Regions from separate parts of the Streptomyces sp. NBC_00210 genome, predicted to be linked through region 1. Evidence: riboswitches for the same ligand, from Rfam matches in the RefSeq annotation. Region 1 holds a riboswitch; each other region holds the start of a gene.
The links. Region 1 has a riboswitch for thiamine pyrophosphate ahead of thiO (glycine oxidase ThiO). Riboswitches for the same ligand answer to the same signal wherever they lie in the genome.

Region 1 (6,075 bases):
TCGCGCTGCTGGGGCACCCACACCCCGCCGGGCGGCGTCTCGCTGTGCTGAGGCTGTGCGTAGGGGTCCGCGTACTGCTGCTGGCCGCCGTAACTGTCATAGCTGTCGTACGTGTTGTACTGCTGTCCGCCCACGTACGGATCGGAGTAGGGGGCGTACTGCTGCTGCCCGCTTCCGTAGTCGTACTGACCGGCGTAGCTCTCCTGGCCGGTGGGCTGCTGGGCGTAGCCGGAGTAGTAGGTGTCGTACATGCCGCCGTACTGGCCGTAGCTCTGGCTCTGGTCCTGTTGCTGCTGCGCCGCCGCATAGGCCTGGTCGCTGTAGACGCCGTACTGCCCGGTGTCGTCCGGGAGCGGCTGCGGCTCGTACACCGGCTCCGGCTCGTATCCGGACGCCGGCTCGGCCGCGCCGTGCTCGTAGGAGAGGTCCGAGACCTCGAGTGTTGGCTCGCGCAAAGCGGCCTCGTCCGGCCTGGCGCCGGACTTGCGACGGCGGCTCACGCCCGGACTGCCGCCGAGCGCCCAGCCGGTGGAGAAGCCCCGGCGGAACGAGAGCGTGACGTACGTCTGGCCGACCGCGAAGGCTATCGCGCCCAGCGCGATCACCACGACGGAGGGCAGCAGTACGCCGACGACCACGCCGAGGAATCCGGCGAACGCGAGCAGCCGCCAGCGCAGTCGCGCCTTGTACTGCAAGAGCACCTCGCCGAGCAGCCACAGCGCGACGATGCCGAACGCGGCGTAGAGGACCGTCCAGCCCATGCCCGCCCCTCTCCTTCGGTCACCGCCCGGGGTGGGGGCGGGTGCGACCGATCACGACTGCTCGTGCAGTCCGAGATTCTCGTAGATTTCGAGCGTCGCAGTGGAGTTGTTGAGCGTAATGAAATGCAGTCCGGGGACACCCTCGGAGAGCAAACGTGCGCAGAACTCCGTTGCGAACTCGATGCCAATGGAGCGTACAGCGGCGGGATCCTCCTTGACGGTGAGGATCCTCTCTTTCAGGTCCGGCGGGAACGAGGCATTGCTGAGCTGGGCAAAACGCTCGAGCTGCTTGACGCTGGTGACCGGCATGACCTCGGGGATGATCGGGGTCTCGCAGCCTGCCTCCGCGACCCGGTCGCGCAGCCGCAGATAGTCCTCCGGCTGGAAGAACATCTGCGTGATCGCGTAGTCGGCACCGGCGCGGCACTTATCCACGAAGTGCCGGGTGTCGGTGTCCCAGTCCTCCGAGCGCGGATGCATCTCGGGGAAGGCTGCGACGCCGACGCAGAAGTCACCGGACTCCTTGATCAGCTGGACGAGCTCGGCCGCGTACCGCACCCCGTCGGGGTGCTTGACCCACTCGCCCATCGGGTCGCCGGGCGGGTCGCCCCGGACGGCGAGGATGTTGCGGATCCCGGCGTCGGCGTACTGGCCGATCATGTTGCGCAGCTCGGCGATGGAGTGGTTCACCGCGGTGAGGTGTGCGACGGGGGTGAGGGTGGTGTCGGCGGCGATCTGCTCGGTGGCCTTGACGGTACCGGCGCGCGTCGAGCCGCCCGCGCCGTAGGTCACGGAGACGAAGTTCGGGGCGACGGCCTCGACCCTGCGGAGCGCGTTCCAGAGGTTCCGCTCGCCCTTCTCGGTCTTGGGCGCCCAGAACTCGAAAGAGTAGGAAGGTTTGCCGGTCGCAAGCAGCTCGCGCACTGTCCGTGCGCGATCCGTCCTGGTGGAAGCTGTTCCGAGGGCCATAACTGCAGGTTATCCAGGGCTCGACGGTCACCCAACCAGAACCAGGGAATATGTCCGTATTGTCTGCCTAATGTCCACCCCTCGGACAGTTATGCGCTTCCCGTTGTCCACCGCGCCCCCTTCACGCGCCGCCTATGCGTCTCATGCGCCATCTATGCGTCGCGCTCCCTGACGCGCTTGGCCAAAGACGCGGACGCCGCCGCGGGGTCGTCGGCCTCGGTGATGGCCCGTACGACGACGATCCTGCGCGCGCCCGCGTCCAGCACCTCCTCGAGGTTGCCCGCGTCGATCCCGCCGATCGCGAACCACGGCCGGTCGGTCTCCAGCCCTGCCGCATACCGCACAAGGCCGAGTCCCGGGGCGTACCGCCCGGGCTTGGTCGGGGTGGGCCAGCACGGTCCGGTGCAGAAGTAGTCCACGCCGGGCTCGGCGACGGCCGCATCCACTTCGGACTCCGCGTGCGTCGAGCGGCCGGTCAGCACCTGGTCGCCGAGGATCGCGCGGGCGGCCGGGACCGGCAGATCGCCCTGGCCCAGATGCAGCACGTCGGAGCCGATGGCGTGGGCCACGTCCGCGCGGTCGTTCACGGCGAGCAGCTTGCCGTGCCGGCGGCAGGCGTCCGCGAAGACCTGGAGGTGCTCGAGCTCCTCGGCCGCTTCCATGCCCTTGTCGCGCAGCTGCACGATGTCGACCCCGGAGGCGAGCACGGCGTCGAGGAACTCCGCGAGGTCACCCTGCTTCTTCCGGGCGTCCGTGCAGAGATAGAGCCGGGCGTCGGACAGCAGCTCACGAGCCGTGGGCATGGGTGTTTCCCCCCGTTGGGTGGGCGGTGTGCGGGCAGGGACGCTCGGCCCCCGTCCCGCACACCGCGTGGTGTTGTCTTCAGGACCCCGTGACGCCAGGACGTGGCATCACGAAGTCCGGATGTCAGACGGCGAGCGCCTGGGCACGGCGCTTCACCTCCGTGCCGCGATTCTCGCTGAGCGCCTGCGCGGGCGTGCCCGGCAGGGTCGGGTCGGGAGTGAAGAGCCACTCCAGCATCTCTTCGTCGGTGAAGCCGTCGTCCTTCAGGAGCGTCAGGGTCCCGGCGAGACCCTTGACCACCTTGTTGCCGTCGATGAAGGCGGCAGGCACCTGAAGCGCCCGGTTCTCACCGCGGCGCACGGCGATCAGCTGGCCCTCCTTGACCAGCTGCCGTACGCGTGTCACCTCGACATCGAGCATTTCCGCGATGTCGGGAAGGTGGAGCCAGGCGGGGACGAGAGCATCGATTTTTGCGTCAATCTCGGTCACAGGACAAGCGTGCCATCCCGGACTGACAGTCGGTAGCCGGACCCCTCGTGCGGCAGCTCGCTGCCCCCTAGACAGCCGCCGCCTTCAGAGGGACGGACAGGTCTGCCGCGAGGTCCGGATCCAGCCGCGCGCCGGACAGGATGAGCTTGCGCCCCTGCGCCAGGTCACGGGCCCTGCCCACGGCGAGCAGCGCGACCAGCGCACCCTCGCGCAGCCAGAGCACCGACCAGGAGGCGTCGGCCGGATCACCCCGCCACACCATGGTGTCGGCGGCGGTGTGATGGCCCGCGTACTGCACAAAGCGGCCGAACTGCTCGGACCAGAAATACGGCACCGGGTCATAGACCTGCGGGGCCTCGCCCACGACGTTGGCGGCCACCGTGCGCGGCCCCTGCAGGGCGTTGTCCCAGTGGTGCACGAGCAGCCGCTCGCCGTAGCGGGCGGACGGGAAGGAGGCGCAGTCCCCCACCGCGTACACGTCGGGCAGCGAGGTGCGCAGATACTCGTCCGCGGTGATTGCTCCGTCCGGGCCGAGCCCGATGCCGGAGCCCGCGAGCCAGCCGGTGGCGGGGCGCGCGCCGATGCCCACGACCACCGCCCCGGCCGGGAGCAGGCGGCCGTCCGCCAGGATCACCGTGCCCGGCTCGATGTCGGCCACGCGCGCGTGGGTGATCAGTTCGGCGCCGTACTCCGCGTACCAGTGGGCCATCGGGGCGGTGATCTCGGCAGGCAGGGCGCCCGCGAGGGGGCGGTCGGCGGCCTCGACGACGATCACGGCGCAGCCCGCCTCCCGGGCCGCCGTCGCGAACTCCGCGCCGATCCAGCCTGCGCCGACGACCACGACGTCGTGCTGCTGCGCGAGTACGGGGCGCAGCCGCTCGGCGTCGTCGAGGGTGCGCAGCAGATGGACGCCGGGGACGCCTTCGGTGCCGGGCAGGGTGATCGGCTCGGCACCGCTGGCGATGACCAGGACGTCGTACGGGACGGGCCCCGCCTCGGTGTCCAGTTCATGCGCGGCCGGGCGCACGCCGGTCACCTCGCAGCCCAGCCGCAGTTCGATGTCGAGCGCCTCGAAGTCGACCTCGAAGGCCGACCCCTCCGCCTTGCCGAGCAGGATCGCCTTGGAGAGCGGCGGTCTGTCGTACGGCTGGTGGGGCTCGGCGCCGATCAGGGTGACCGGTCCGGTGAAGCCCTGCTCGCGCAGCGCCACCGCGGTCTGCACGCCGGCCATTCCCGCGCCGACGACGACCACGCGGCGCCCGCCCTGTGCTGTCTGCTGCTGCTCGCTCACCCTGCAACCTTAACGATCTGACGACCCGTCAGGAAGTCGGGATCCGCGACGCCGCTCACCCCGCACTCCCTTACTGCGAGCTGATGGCTGGGGTTAGGGTGGCGACCGTAAGGCACTCGCGGGAGCCCGGACGCACCGGGCTGAGAGGGAGGCTGGCGGCCTCCGACCGTACGAACCTGATCCGGGTCATGCCGGCGAAGGGAGGGGCTGGACGCCCATGTCGCGTATTTCCGAAACGCGCACTTCAGACGTCCTCGTCATCGGGGGCGGAATCATCGGCCTGGTCACGGCCTGGCGCGCGGCACAGCGCGGACTGCGGGTCGCCGTCGCCGATCCGGAGCCGGGCGGCGGCGCCGCGCAGGTCGCCGCGGGCATGCTCGCCGCCGTCACCGAGCTGCACTACGGCGAGCAGCTGCTGCTCGGTCTCAATCTGGAGTCCGCCAGACGCTATCCCGCATTCGTCGCCGAGCTGGCGGAGGCGAGCGGGCAGCGCCTCGGGTACCGCGCCTGCGGGACACTCGCCGTCGCGCTGGATGCCGACGACCGCGCGCATCTGCGTGAACTGCACACCCTGCAACGCCAGTCCGGCCTTCAGTCGGAGTGGCTGACGGGCCGCGAATGCAGACGTCTCGAGCCGATGCTCGCACCCGGCGTACGCGGGGGCCTGCGGGTGGACGGCGATCACCAGATCGATCCGCGCCGACTGGCGGCCGCGCTGCTCACCGCCTGCGAACGGGCCGGGGTGATCTTCCACCGCGGCTGGGCGGAGCGGCTCTCCGTGGTACGGGACCGGGCGGCCGGGGCCGTACTGACCGACGGCGACGAGCTCACCGCGGATCAGGTCGTCCTGGCGGGCGGCAGCCTGAGCGGCAGGCTCGGCGGCTTGCCGGCGGACGTACTGCCTCCCGTGCGGCCGGTGAAGGGCCAGGTCCTGCGGCTGACCGTGCCCCCCGCGTACGCGCCCTTCCTCTCCCGGACCGTGCGGGCCGTGGTGCGCGGCAGCAATGTCTATCTGGTGCCGCGCGAGAACGGCGAGCTGGTCGTCGGCGCGACCAGCGAGGAGCTCGGCTGGGACACCACGGTCACCGCGGGCGGCGTGTACGAGCTGCTGCGCGACGCGCACGAGCTGGTGCCCGGCATCACCGAGCTGCCGCTCACCGAGACCCGCGCGGGGCTGCGCCCCGCCTCCCCCGACAACGCCCCGCTGCTGGGTCCGACCGCGCTGCCCGGTCTGCATCTGGCCACCGGGCACTACCGCAACGGGGTGCTGCTGACCCCCGTCACCGGCGATGTGCTGGCCGAGCTGCTGGTCACCGGCGCGCTGCCGGACGAGGCCCGCGCCTTCACGCCGCGCCGTTTCTCTCCCGTACCTCTGGAGCAGCCCGCATGAACGTCTCCGTCAACGGCGAGGCCCGCGAGCTCACCGCCGGAACCACCCTGGACACCCTGGTCACGGCCCTCACCGCCGCTCCCGCCGGGGTCGCCGCCGCCGTCAACGAAGCGGTCGTCCCGCGCAGCGAGTGGTCGGGCACGCTGCTCGGCGACGGCGACCGCGTCGAGGTCCTCACCGCAGTGCAGGGAGGCTGATCAACCATGGCCGACGACCGTCTCACCATCGGTGACACCGTCCTCAACTCCCGCCTGATCATGGGTACGGGCGGGGCACCGAGCCTCGACGTGCTCGAACGCTCCCTCGTGGCGAGCGGCACCGAGCTCACCACCGTCGCGATGCGCCGCCTCGACCCGACTGTCCAGGGCTCC
Region 2 (6,075 bases), 2.1 Mb from region 1:
AGACAGCTCAGGAGCACGTGATGCCGCAGGACCAGGCACCGCCTGCTCGGACTCAGCCGTCGCAGCAGCCGCCGGAGTCCGCCCATCCCGGTAACGCCGTCCCGGAGGGGGAGGCCCCTGACGGCTACACCCCTACCGAGCGCGATCTCCCGGTGATCAACCTCGGCGGTCCCGGCGACACCGTCCAGGTCCAGGTCGACCCGGACGAGGCGCCCGCGCCCGACGGCCTCGGCCCGCTCTATGTGGTCGGTGACGTCCACGGCTACCTCGACGAACTCGTCGCGGCCCTCGGCGAACAGGGCCTCATCGATGCCGAGGGCAACTGGGCCGCCGGCCACGCCCGCCTCTGGTTCCTCGGCGACTTCACCGACCGCGGCCCCGACGGCATCGGCGTCATCGATCTCGTCATGCGGCTCTCCGCCGAGGCTGCGGCCGCCGGCGGTTACTGCAAGGCGCTGATGGGCAACCACGAGCTGCTGCTGCTCGGCGCCAAGCGGTTCGGCGACACCCCGGTCAACTCCGGCGCCGGCACCGCCACCTTCCAGGCCGCCTGGCTGCTCAACGGCGGCCAGAAGTCCGACATGGACCGGCTGCAGGAGGTCCACCTCCAGTGGATGGCGCGGCTGGACGCGGTGATCGAGGAGGACGAGCATCTGCTGATGCACTCCGACACGACCGCCTATCTGGAGTACGGCTCCAGCATCGAGGACGTGAACGACAACGTGCACGAGATCCTCACCCGCAATGACGCCGACGAGTGCTGGGACCTGTTCCGCAAGTTCACCAAGCGCTTCGCCTTCCGCGACGAGGCGGGGCCGGAGGCCGTACGTGAACTGCTCGGCGCCTACGGCGGCCGCCGCATCGTGCACGGCCACAGCCCGATTCCGTATCTCCTCGGCGAGGTCGGCACCGAGGACGGCGAGGACGGCGAGCGTCCGGTCGTCGAGGGCCCGCACGTGTACGCGGACGGGCTTGCGATCGCCATGGACGGTGGCGTGACCATGGCCGGAAAGCTCCTTGTCGTCCAACTTCCGCTGCCCAACTGAACCGAGCCCGGCAGGCGATTTACTGAAACCCCCTGTCACCCCGTGCCGTAACCGCTCTACCATCGGCTTATCCGTAGCAGGCTCTCCTCCGTTTCTGCCCAACTGCCCGATCGATGCGGGCGATCCGGCCCTACGGAGCATCGGGGGATGCACATGAACAGCGCTCCGCACCTGCTGACCGAGGACCGCGCCGAGTACGAGCGCATCCTCGACGACGCGCTGCGCAACGCCCATGACCGTCCGGATCTCGCTGCCGTGGGACAGCGACTGAACGCCGAACAACTACGCACGATGGCCCTCAACGCGACGGCACTGATCACCACCGCCGCCGCTGCCGAGTACGAGCACTACATAAAGATCCGCGAGGAGATGCGGGCGCCGACGGCCGCCGACTCCGTGCGCAACTCCGTGCTGGCCCCAGCCGGGGAGGACGAGGACTCCGAGCGCGGCGCGGGATTCACCGCCGTCATAGCCGTGCTGGCCCCCGTGCTCGCGGGGACGGCCGCGCTGATCTTCCTTCTGGTCGGCTACATACTGAAGATGCTCAGCCCCGCGCCGTCCTTCGCCGAGACCCTGGTCTCCGCGGGCTGGTTCTTCGGGGCTCTGACGGCTGTCGCCATTCTGTTCGCAGCGATCGCGCTGCTGCTGACGGCTCTGCGCAACGGCGCTACGCAGGTCCCGGCCGAGGAGTCGACGGGCGAGCTGCCCGACGAGGTGTCCCGTGCCAAGGAGGCCTGGCGGCACGCCCTGCTTGAGCGTGGACTCCTTCCCTTCCTGCGGGCCGCGCTGGCGGACCCCAGCGCCGACCCGACCTCGTCGGCTCCACCGCGCCATGTGAGCCGTATCCCGAAGGTCGGCTACAGCGGCCCGGACTACTCCAGCCCGAACGAGGGCTCGACGGCGGGACAGCGGCCCACTTTCACCAGCCCGGACTTCACCAGCCCGGACTTCGGCGGCCCCGAGCACCAGCCGGAGTGACCCCCGGCCGGCGCTCGGGGCCGAAGACCACTCCGCGCCGGGAGGTCACTCCCCAAGGTCAGTTGATCACCACTGAGCACTGGCCCCACCACCCGAGGGTCAGAGCTCTCCCACTACGTCGACGATGTCCAGGCGGTCCGCGCCTCCAACTTGGCCTGAGGACCACGGAGGCGCGGGCCGTCTGCACGTGAGCCTCAGTCCGCCAGCGGCAGATACACCCGGTTCCCCGCCTCGGCGAACTCCTTCGACTTCCGGAGCATCCCCTCAGCGACCTCCTCGGCCGTCGCTCCCGCAGCCGCAGTACCGCCAAACTGCTCTGTGATGCTTTGGCTAATCTTCATGCTGCAGAACTTCGGGCCGCACATCGAGCAGAAGTGCGCGGTCTTCGCCGGCTCGGCCGGCAGCGTCTCGTCGTGGAACTCCCGTGCCGTGTCCGGGTCGAGGGCCAGGTTGAACTGGTCCTCCCACCGGAACTCGAAGCGCGCGTCGGACAGCGCGTCGTCCCACTCCTGCGCGCCCGGGTGACCCTTGGCGAGGTCGGCGGCATGTGCCGCGATCTTGTAGGTGATGACGCCGGTCTTCACGTCGTCGCGGTTGGGCAGGCCCAGGTGCTCCTTGGGCGTCACGTAGCAGAGCATCGCCGTGCCCCACCAGGCGATCATGGCCGCCCCGATGCCGGAGGTGATGTGGTCATACGCCGGGGCCACGTCCGTGGTGAGCGGGCCGAGCGTATAGAAGGGGGCCTCCTCGCAGATCTCCTGCTGGAGGTCGATGTTCTCCTTGATCTTGTGCATCGGGACGTGACCGGGGCCTTCGATCATCGTCTGCACATTGAAACGCTTGGCGATCGTGTTGAGTTCCCCGAGCGTGCGCAACTCAGCGAACTGCGCCTCGTCGTTGGCGTCCGCGATCGAGCCGGGCCGCAGTCCGTCACCGAGGGAGTACGTCACGTCGTACGAGGCGAGGATCTCGCAGAGCTCCTCGAAGTTCTCGTACAGGAACGACTCCTTGTGGTGCGCCAGGCACCAGGCCGCCATGATCGAGCCGCCGCGCGAGACGATGCCGGTCTTGCGGTTGGCAGTCAGCGGGACGTACGGCAGCCGCACGCCCGCGTGGACCGTCATGTAGTCCACGCCCTGCTCGGCCTGCTCGATGACCGTGTCCTTGTAGATCTCCCAGGTCAGCTCCTCGGCCTTGCCGTCGACCTTCTCCAGCGCCTGGTAGAGCGGCACGGTGCCGATCGGCACGGGGGAGTTGCGCAGCACCCACTCGCGGGTGGTGTGGATGTTGCGGCCGGTGGAGAGGTCCATGACGGTGTCCGCGCCCCAGCGGGTCGCCCAGGTCATCTTCTCCACCTCCTCCTCGATGGAGGAGGTGACCGCGGAGTTGCCGATGTTGGCATTGACCTTCACCAGGAACCTCTTGCCGATGATCATCGGCTCGATCTCCGGGTGGTTGACGTTGGCGGGCAGGACCGCACGGCCTGCCGCGATCTCCTCACGTACGACCTCGGGGGCGACGTTCTCGCGGATCGCGACGTACTCCATCTCCGGCGTGATCTCGCCACGTCGGGCGTACGCGAGCTGCGTCACCGCCACTCCGGCGCGGCCCCGGCGGGGCTGCCGCGGGCGGCCGGGGAAGACCGCGTCGAGGTTGCGCAGACCGCCGCGCGGCGAGGTGTGCTTGATCCCGTCGTCCTCGGGGCGGACCGGTCGGCCCGCGTACTCCTCGGTGTCGCCGCGGCCGATGATCCAGTTCTCCCGCAGCGGCGCCAGACCGCGGCGGACGTCGGTCTCGACGCTCGGGTCGGTGTACGGACCGGACGTGTCGTACAGCGTCACGTCCTTGCCGTTGGTGAGGTGCACCTGGCGGACCGGCACCCGGAGGTCGGGGCGCGAGCCCTCGACGTACCCCTTGTGCCAGCCCGGCTTGCGCTCGTCCTGGCTGGTGGCAGGCGTGCGTGCATCCTGAACGGTCATGAGACCTACTCCCTACGCCGGCATTACCCGGTAACAGGTTCGGCGGTCGACGCAGCGGCTTCCGTACGTCTCGTACGGAGGTCAGCGCCCTCTCAGCCCGGTGCTCCGAGCTCCCGCGTGTGCAAAGGTGCCACCACGCTAGCGCCATTTCTGGCGTGCTGAACAGAGGGGTCCTCTCGTTCTTGCGATGATCGGTCGGTGACAACGCCGCCGACCTCATCGCCGCAGCAGCCCGAGTCCCATGGCCATTCCCACAGCCATGGGCCCGCCGCGCCCGTCTCGCTACACCTCCGCAAGGTCATTGCCGCGGTGCTGATTCCTTTCGCCGCCGCGGTCGTCGTGGGCCTGGTCGTGCTCTGGCCGGGCGGCGCCCCCGGCCATGAGCGCACGGGCGTCGGCTTCGACCGGCAGACCCAGCAGGGCAAGGTCACGCAGGTCGAGAAGGTCAACTGCAAGGACGTGAACGTCGCGGTCCCGCCGACCGGTGACACATCCACGCCCGAGGGACGTGAGGCGGTCAATTCCCAGAAGGGCAGCTGCAAGAAGGCGACGATCGAGGTCACCACCGGCAAGGACAAGGGCCGCACCTTCAGCGAGATCATCCAGCCCGACGCATCACGGCAGTTGAGCGAGGGCCAGGGCGTGGTGGTGGCGTACGCCCCCGACGCGCCCCGCGATCTGCAGTACTCCGTGACCGATGTGAACCGGAAGTTCCCGATTACGGTACTGGCCGGGATCTTCGCCCTCGCGGTGGTGGTGGTGGGACGGATGCGCGGCGTGATGGCTCTGATCGCGCTCGCGGCCTCCTTCGCCGTCCTGACGCTGTTCATCCTGCCCGCTATCCTGCAGGGCTCCAATCCACTGATCGTCGCGGTGGTCGGAGGCGGCGCGATCATGCTGATCGCGCTCTATTTGTGCCACGGTCTCAGCGCGCGCACCTCGGTCGCGGTCCTCGGCACACTGGTCTCGCTGCTGCTGACCGGACTGCTCGGCTCGCTCTTCATCGGCTGGGCGAGCCTGACCGGCAACACCGACGACAACACCGGCCTGATCCACGGCCTGTACCCGAACATCGACATGAGCGGTCTGCTGCTCGCCGGCGTCATCATCGGCTCGCTCGGCGTGCTCGACGACGTGACGGTGACCCAGACCTCGGCGGTGTGGGAACTGCACCAGGCGGACCCGGACATGGGCCCGCGAAGGCTCTACCGGGCCGGTATGCGGATCGGCCAGGACCACATCGCCTCCGTCGTCAACACGCTCGTACTGGCTTACGCGGGCGCGGCGTTGCCGCTGCTGCTGCTCTTCTCGATCGCGCAGAGCAGCGTGGGGACGGTGGCCAACAGTGAACTGGTGGCGGAGGAGATCGTACGGATGCTGGTGGGGTCGATCGGCCTGGTCGCCTCGGTGCCGGTGACCACCGCGCTCGCGGGGCTGGTGGTCTCCGCCGACCGGCCGGGGGCGTCTGCGAAGGCCGGCAGATCGCCGGTGCGGGGCGGCAGCGGCCGTCGCCGCAAGAGGTAGCCCACCGAGCACGCGATGTGGCACGGGACCAAGCAGACGGGCGGTGGGCTCAGCCGGCGTTCTCCTCGGCGAGGATGCGCCCCAGCGCATCTTCGAGACTGACCTCGAAGTCACCGAACGTACGCTCCTGCCCCAGTGGCACCAGCTTGTCGGTGCGGTCGAGGAAAGCCACGAGCGGCGCCACGCCCACCCGGAACCGCGCCCGGTCGCAACCGACCTGGAGCTGGATGACGACATCGGAAAGCCCCTCGGGCCCGGTCGGCGTGATGCGCACATCACCGTCCCCGCTCGGCCCGTTGATCCCGTCGAGCAGCAACTCCCGGCCGAAGGCCCAGGTCACCGGGGCGTCCCCGGGCAGATGGAAGGTCATCCGCACCGCGAACGGATCCCCCGTCTCGTACCGGAGCTCCACCGGGATCCGGAATGAGAGCTCCTCGGAGACAAGGAAGTTCATCAGGACCTCGGCCTGGACCGACTGGCGCATCTTGTAACCCCACATTGGATCAAGCACTGAACACATAACTCGGCTCAAAACGGCCAGGAATGAT
Region 3 (6,075 bases), 4.0 Mb from region 1:
GTCGGGCTCGGCGTGGTGATCGTGGCGTCCCTCTTCGTCGTCAAGGCCGTGTTCGTCGGCGTGATAGCGGTCGCCGTCGTGGTCGGCCTGTGGGAACTCACCTCGCGGCTCGAGGAGCGCAAACAGATCAAGGCCCCGCTGGTGCCGCTCGCGGTCGGCGGCGCGGCGATGGTGGTGGCCGGGTATGTGCGCGGTGCGGACGGCGCCTGGGTCGCAATGGCGCTCACGGCGCTCGCGGTGCTGGTCTGGCGGATGACGGAGCCCCCCGAGGGCTATCTCAAGGACGTCACGGCGGGCGTCTTCGCCGCGTTCTACGTTCCCTTCCTGGCGACGTTCGTCGCGATGATGCTCACCGCGGACGACGGGCCGCAGCGGGTGCTCACCTTCCTGGTGCTGACGGTGGTCAGTGACACGGGTGCGTACGCCGTCGGCTGGCGCTTCGGGAAGCACAAGCTGGCTCCGCGCATCAGTCCGGGGAAGACCAGGGAGGGTCTGCTCGGCGCCGTGGCGTTCGCGATGGTGGCGGGCGCGCTGTGCATGCAGTTCGTCATCGACGACGGCACCTGGTGGCAGGGCCTGCTGCTCGGCCTCGCGGTCGCGGTCAGCGCCACACTGGGCGACTTGGGCGAGTCGATGATCAAGCGGGACCTGGGCATCAAGGACATGGGCACGCTGCTGCCGGGGCATGGCGGCATCATGGACCGGCTGGACTCGCTGCTGCCCACGGCTCCGGTCGTATGGCTGCTGATGGTGATCTTCGTAGGCGGCGGCTGACCTGCGCGTTTATGCGTCAGGGGCTGGTTGTCCACAGGGCGGCCGGCCCCTCTTCGTATCTCTGCGACACTGGTAGGACCATGCCCAAGCCCGGAGAACTCACTTTCGTCGCGCCCCGCGGAGCCAAAAAGCCGCCGCGGCACCTCGCCGACCTCACACCCGCCGAGCGCAAGGACGCCGTCGCCGCGATCGGCGAGAAGCCGTTCCGCGCCAAGCAGCTCTCGCAGCACTACTTCGCGCGGTACGCCCACGACCCCGCCCAGTGGACCGACATCCCCGCCACCGCGCGCGAGAAGCTCGCCACTGAGCTGCTGCCCGATCTGATGTCCGTCGTACGGCACATCTCGTGCGACGACGACACCACCCGCAAGACCCTGTGGCGCCTGCACGACGGCACCCTCGTCGAGTCCGTGCTGATGCGTTACCCGGACCGGGTGACCATGTGCATCTCGTCGCAGGCCGGCTGCGGGATGAACTGTCCCTTCTGTGCCACCGGGCAGGCCGGGCTCGACCGCAATCTTTCGACCGCCGAGATTGTGCACCAGATCGTCGACGGCATGCGCGCCCTGCGCGACGGCGAGGTTCCGGGAGGCCCCGCGCGGCTGTCCAACATCGTCTTCATGGGCATGGGCGAGCCGCTCGCCAACTACAAGCGGGTCGTCGGCGCGGTCCGCCGGCTCACCGACCCCGAGCCCGACGGCCTCGGGCTCTCGCAGCGCGGGATCACCGTCTCCACCGTCGGCCTCGTGCCCGCGATGCTGCGCTTCGCCGACGAGGGCTTCAAATGCCGTCTCGCCGTCTCGCTGCACGCGCCGGACGACGAGCTGCGCGACACCCTGGTCCCGGTCAACACGCGCTGGAAGGTGCGGGAGGTGCTGGACGCCGCCTGGGAGTACGCGGAGAAGTCGGGCCGCCGTGTCTCCATCGAGTACGCGCTGATCAGGGATATCAACGATCAGGCATGGCGGGGCGATCTGCTGGGACGCATGCTCAAGGGCAGGCGGGTCCATGTGAACCTGATCCCGCTCAACCCGACGCCCGGTTCGAAGTGGACGGCATCCCGTCCCGAGGACGAGAAGGCGTTCGTGGAGGCCATCGCGGCCCACGGTGTGCCCGTGACCGTACGGGACACCCGTGGCCAGGAGATCGACGGAGCGTGCGGACAGCTGGCCGCCTCCGAGCGCTGACCTTGTAACCTGGCCTCGAAACATCTGCATATTCCGACAGGGGAGCGCCACAGCGCTGAGAGTGCGGTGCCAGTCACACCGCAGACCCTCTGAACCTTGCCCAGGTCATTCTGGGTAGGAAGTTCGGTCGTTACTCAAGCTGTTGCGCCCTGCCCGGATCCTGCCTCAGGACCGGGCAGGGCCGCGTCTCTTCCTGGTCATCTCCAGGAGGAATCTCAGTGAGCACCACCAAGAAGATCACGGTCACGGCGCTCGCCGCGGCCCTGGGCGTCAGTACGCTCGCGGCCTGCGGCAGCGAGCAGCCCAAGGGCTCCGCGTCCGACCGCCCGAAGCAGAAGACCGTGACGCTGGTCAGTCATGACTCGTTCGTCGCCTCCGCGTCCGTGCTGAAGCAGTTCACCAAGGAGACCGGCTACACGGTCAAGGTCCTCAAGAGCGGTGACGCGGGCGCCGCCCTGAACAAGGAGATCCTCACCAAGGGCTCTCCGCAGGGCGATGTCTTCTTCGGCGTCGACAACACCCTGCTCTCGCGCGCCCTCGACAACGGCTTGTTCACGCCCTACGAGGCCAAGGGCCTGGCCCAGGTGCCCGACGAGGTGCAGCTCGACAAGGACAAGCACCGCGTTACGCCTGTCGACACCGGCGACATCTGCGTCAACTACGACAAGAAGTACTTCGCGGACAAGAAGCTGGCCCCGCCGCAGTCCTTCGACGACCTGATCAAGCCCGAGTACAAGAACCTGCTGGTCACGGAGAATGTCGCGACCTCCTCGCCCGGTCTCGGCTTCCTGCTCGGCTCGGTCGGCAAGTACGGCGAGGACGGCTGGCAGGACTACTGGAAGAAGCTGAAGGCCAACGGCGTCAAGGTCGTCGACGGCTGGGAGCAGGCGTACAACGAGGAGTTCTCCGGCTCGGCGGGCGGCAAGAAGGCCAAGGCGGACCGGCCGCTGGTCGTCTCGTACGCATCCAGCCCGCCCGCCGAGGTGCTCTTCGCCAAGCCGCAGCCGGCCCAGGCGCCCACCGGCGTCTCGACCGGAACCTGCTTCCGCCAGACAGAGTTCGCCGGTCTCCTCAAGGGCGCCAAGAACGAGGAGGGCGGCAAGGCACTCCTGGACTTCCTGATCTCCAAGCAGTTCCAGGAGGACATGCCGCTCAACATGTTCGTCAACCCGGTGGTGAAGGGGGCGAAGGTGCCCGAGCTGTTCACCAAGTTCGGCGCGGTCGTCGACAAGCCGGAGACCGTCGCTCCCGACAAGATCGCCAAGAACCGTGAGCAGTGGGTCCAGTCATGGTCCTCGCTCGTAGTGAAGTAACGAAGTCCGTCCGCGGGAGCGCGCCGGGCGCGCTCCGCGGGAACGCGGCGCGGCTCGGGCTGATGGTCGTGCCCGTCGCGTTCTTCGCGGTCTTCTTCGCCTATCCCGTCAGCGCGATCGTCGGCCGCGGCCTCCAGATCGACGGAGTGTGGCAGTTCGGGCGGATCGGCGAGGTGATAGGCCGCGCCGACATCCAGCACGTGCTGTGGTTCACCACCTGGCAGGCGCTCGCCTCGACGGCGATCACCATGGTGATCGCGCTGCCCGGCGCGTATGTCTTCGCCCGCCTCGACTTTCCCTTCAAGCGGCTGCTGCGCGCGGTGGTCACCGTTCCGTTCGTGCTGCCGACCGTCGTCGTCGGCACGGCGTTCCTGGCGCTCCTCGGACGCGGCGGGCTGCTCGACGAGCTGTGGGGCATCAGGCTCGACACCACGGTGTGGGCGATTCTGCTCGCGCACGTCTTCTTCAACTACGCAGTGGTCGTACGGACCGTGGGCGGTCTGTGGTCGCAGCTCGACCCGCGGCAGGAGGAGGCCGCCCGGGTGCTCGGAGCCGGGCGCTTCGCCGCCTGGCGAAGGGTGACGCTGCCGGCGCTCGGGCCCGCCGTCGCCGCTGCCGCGCTGATGGTCTTCCTCTTCACCTTCACCTCCTTCGGCGTCGTACAGATCCTCGGCGGGCCGACCTTCGCCACGCTCGAGGTGGAGATCTACCGTCAGACCGCCCAACTGCTGGATCTGTCCACGGCGGCCGTGCTCTCCCTGCTGCAGTTCGCCGCGGTCGGAGCCATCCTCGCCGTGCACGCGTGGACGGTGCGGCGGCGGGAGAGCGCGCTGAAGCTGGTGGACCCGGCGGGGACCGCGCGGCGGCCGCGGGGCGCGGGCCAGTGGGCGCTGCTCGGCGGGGTACTCGCCACGATCCTGCTGCTGGTGCTCGTACCGCTCGGCGTCCTGGTCGAGCGCTCGCTCGACGGGCCCGGCGGCTACGGCTTCGGCTACTTCCGGGCGCTCACTTCCAGTGATGCGAGCGGCGGCACGTTCCTCGTACCGCCCATCGAGGCCGTGGCGAACTCGCTGGAGTACGCACTGGTCGCGACCGGCATCGCGCTGGCCGTCGGCGGACTCGCCGCGGCCGCGCTCACGCGGAAGGCCGGGCGGCTGGTGCGCGGCTTCGACGCACTGCTGATGCTGCCGCTCGGGGTGTCCGCCGTGACCGTCGGCTTCGGCTTTCTGATCACTCTCGACAAGCCGCCGCTCGATCTGCGGGCCTCGTGGATCCTGGTGCCGCTCGCCCAGGCGCTGGTCGGCGTCCCCTTCGTCGTACGCACGATGCTGCCCGTCCTGCGGGCGGTCGACGAACGGCTGCGCGAGGCCGCGGCGGTCCTCGGCGCGTCTCCGCTACGGGTGTGGCGGGAGGTCGACCTGCCGATGGTGCGACGGGCGCTGCTGGTCGCAGCGGGCTTCGCCTTCGCCGTGTCGCTGGGCGAGTTCGGCGCGACCGTCTTCATCGCCAGGCCCGACAATCCGACGCTGCCGGTCGCCGTGGCCCGTCTGCTCGGCCGTCCCGGTGAGCTCAACTACGGTCAGGCGATGGCCCTTTCGACCATCCTGATGGTCGTCTGCGCGGCCGCGCTGCTGCTGCTCGAACGTATCCGGCCCGACCGTTCAGGGGAGTTCTAAATGCTGATGCTGCAGGACGCGACCGTACGGTTCGGGGCAAGGGCGGCGCTCGACGCGGTGGATCTGGAGGTCGCCGACCACGAGATCGTGTGCGTGCTGGGACCCAGCGGCAGCGGCAAGTCCACGCTGCTGCGCGCCGTCGCCGGACTGCAGCGCCTGGACGGCGGCCGGGTGCTGCTCGGCGGCGCCGACCAGGCGGGAGTGAGCGTGCACCGGCGCGGAGTGGGCCTGATGTTCCAGGACCACCAGCTCTTCCCGCAGCGCGACGTGGGCGGAAATGTGGCCTTCGGACTCCGTATGCGCGGCATGGGCCGACGCGAACAGGCCGACCGCGTGGCCGAGTTGCTGGAGCTCGTCGGGCTGCCCGGCGCGCAGCGCCGGGCCGTGGCCTCGCTCTCCGGCGGCGAGCAGCAGCGGGTTGCGCTGGCCAGGGCGCTGGCGCCCGAGCCCCGGCTGCTGATGCTGGACGAGCCGCTCGGCCAGCTGGACCGAGGGCTGCGCGAACGCCTCGTCGTCGAACTGCGCGAGCTCTTCGGACGGTTGGGCACCACCGTCCTCGCCGTCACCCACGACCAGGGCGAGGCCTTCGCGCTCGCCGACCGGGTGGTCGTCATGCGCGACGGCCGGATCGCCCAGGCGGGCACACCGCTCGATGTCTGGCAACGGCCCGCCTCGGCATTCGTGGCGCGCTTCCTCGGCTTCGACAATGTGGTGGCGGCGACGGTGAGCGGCGCCGCGGCGGACACGGTGTGGGGCAAGATCCCGGTGCCGGACGATGCGCGGCAGGGCGAGTGCAAGGTGCTGGTCAGGCCCGCGGGCGTACGGGTCGGCGACGCCGCGGAGGGGCTGCCCTGCACGGTCGAAGGGCTTACGTTCCGGGGCAACCACGTCGCCGTACGGCTGCGGCCTGCCGACGGACCGCCGCTGGAGGCGGAGTGCTCCCTGCGTGACGCGCCGCTGGAAGGTGCGCTGGTCGGGGTGACCTTCGCCGCCGACGACGTGGTGGTGCTCGACTGACCCGCTTCAGGCAAGAGTCGGGGAGCAGTCAACAGTAAAGGGAACAGTCAACAGTCAGGGAACAGTGACGATGAGCAGCTGGCCGTGCGCGGTCAGGGGCTGGGCGTC

Region 2: it holds a riboswitch for thiamine pyrophosphate, as region 1 does, so the genes downstream of both, thiC (phosphomethylpyrimidine synthase ThiC) here and thiO (glycine oxidase ThiO) in region 1, are expected to answer to the same signal.
Region 3: it holds a riboswitch for thiamine pyrophosphate, as region 1 does, so the genes downstream of both, OG729_RS10975 (thiamine ABC transporter substrate binding subunit) here and thiO (glycine oxidase ThiO) in region 1, are expected to answer to the same signal.

The regions. Positions count from the first base shown of each region.
Region 1 is NZ_CP108120.1:6,464,573-6,470,647, reverse strand. Features, by position in the region: gene OG729_RS29230 (hypothetical protein) at 1-761, opposite strand, end outside; gene metF (methylenetetrahydrofolate reductase [NAD(P)H]) at 813-1,730, opposite strand; gene thiE (thiamine phosphate synthase) at 1,883-2,533, opposite strand; gene OG729_RS29215 (Rv2175c family DNA-binding protein) at 2,658-3,023, opposite strand; gene OG729_RS29210 (NAD(P)/FAD-dependent oxidoreductase) at 3,091-4,314, opposite strand; TPP riboswitch at 4,423-4,534, shown strand; gene thiO (glycine oxidase ThiO) at 4,532-5,704, shown strand; gene thiS (sulfur carrier protein ThiS) at 5,701-5,901, shown strand; gene OG729_RS29195 (thiazole synthase) at 5,908-6,075, shown strand, end outside.
Region 2 is NZ_CP108120.1:4,383,806-4,389,880, reverse strand. Features, by position in the region: gene OG729_RS19865 (metallophosphoesterase) at 1-1,046, shown strand, start outside; gene OG729_RS19860 (hypothetical protein) at 1,194-2,024, shown strand; gene thiC (phosphomethylpyrimidine synthase ThiC) at 2,219-4,003, opposite strand; TPP riboswitch at 3,996-4,130, opposite strand; gene OG729_RS19850 (YibE/F family protein) at 4,202-5,527, shown strand; gene OG729_RS19845 (SsgA family sporulation/cell division regulator) at 5,577-6,011, opposite strand.
Region 3 is NZ_CP108120.1:2,462,360-2,468,434, reverse strand. Features, by position in the region: gene OG729_RS10985 (phosphatidate cytidylyltransferase) at 1-774, shown strand, start outside; gene rlmN (23S rRNA (adenine(2503)-C(2))-methyltransferase RlmN) at 855-1,961, shown strand; TPP riboswitch at 1,990-2,100, shown strand; gene OG729_RS10975 (thiamine ABC transporter substrate binding subunit) at 2,180-3,274, shown strand; gene OG729_RS10970 (ABC transporter permease) at 3,337-4,950, shown strand; gene OG729_RS10965 (ABC transporter ATP-binding protein) at 4,951-5,967, shown strand; gene OG729_RS10960 (hypothetical protein) at 6,022-6,075, opposite strand, start outside.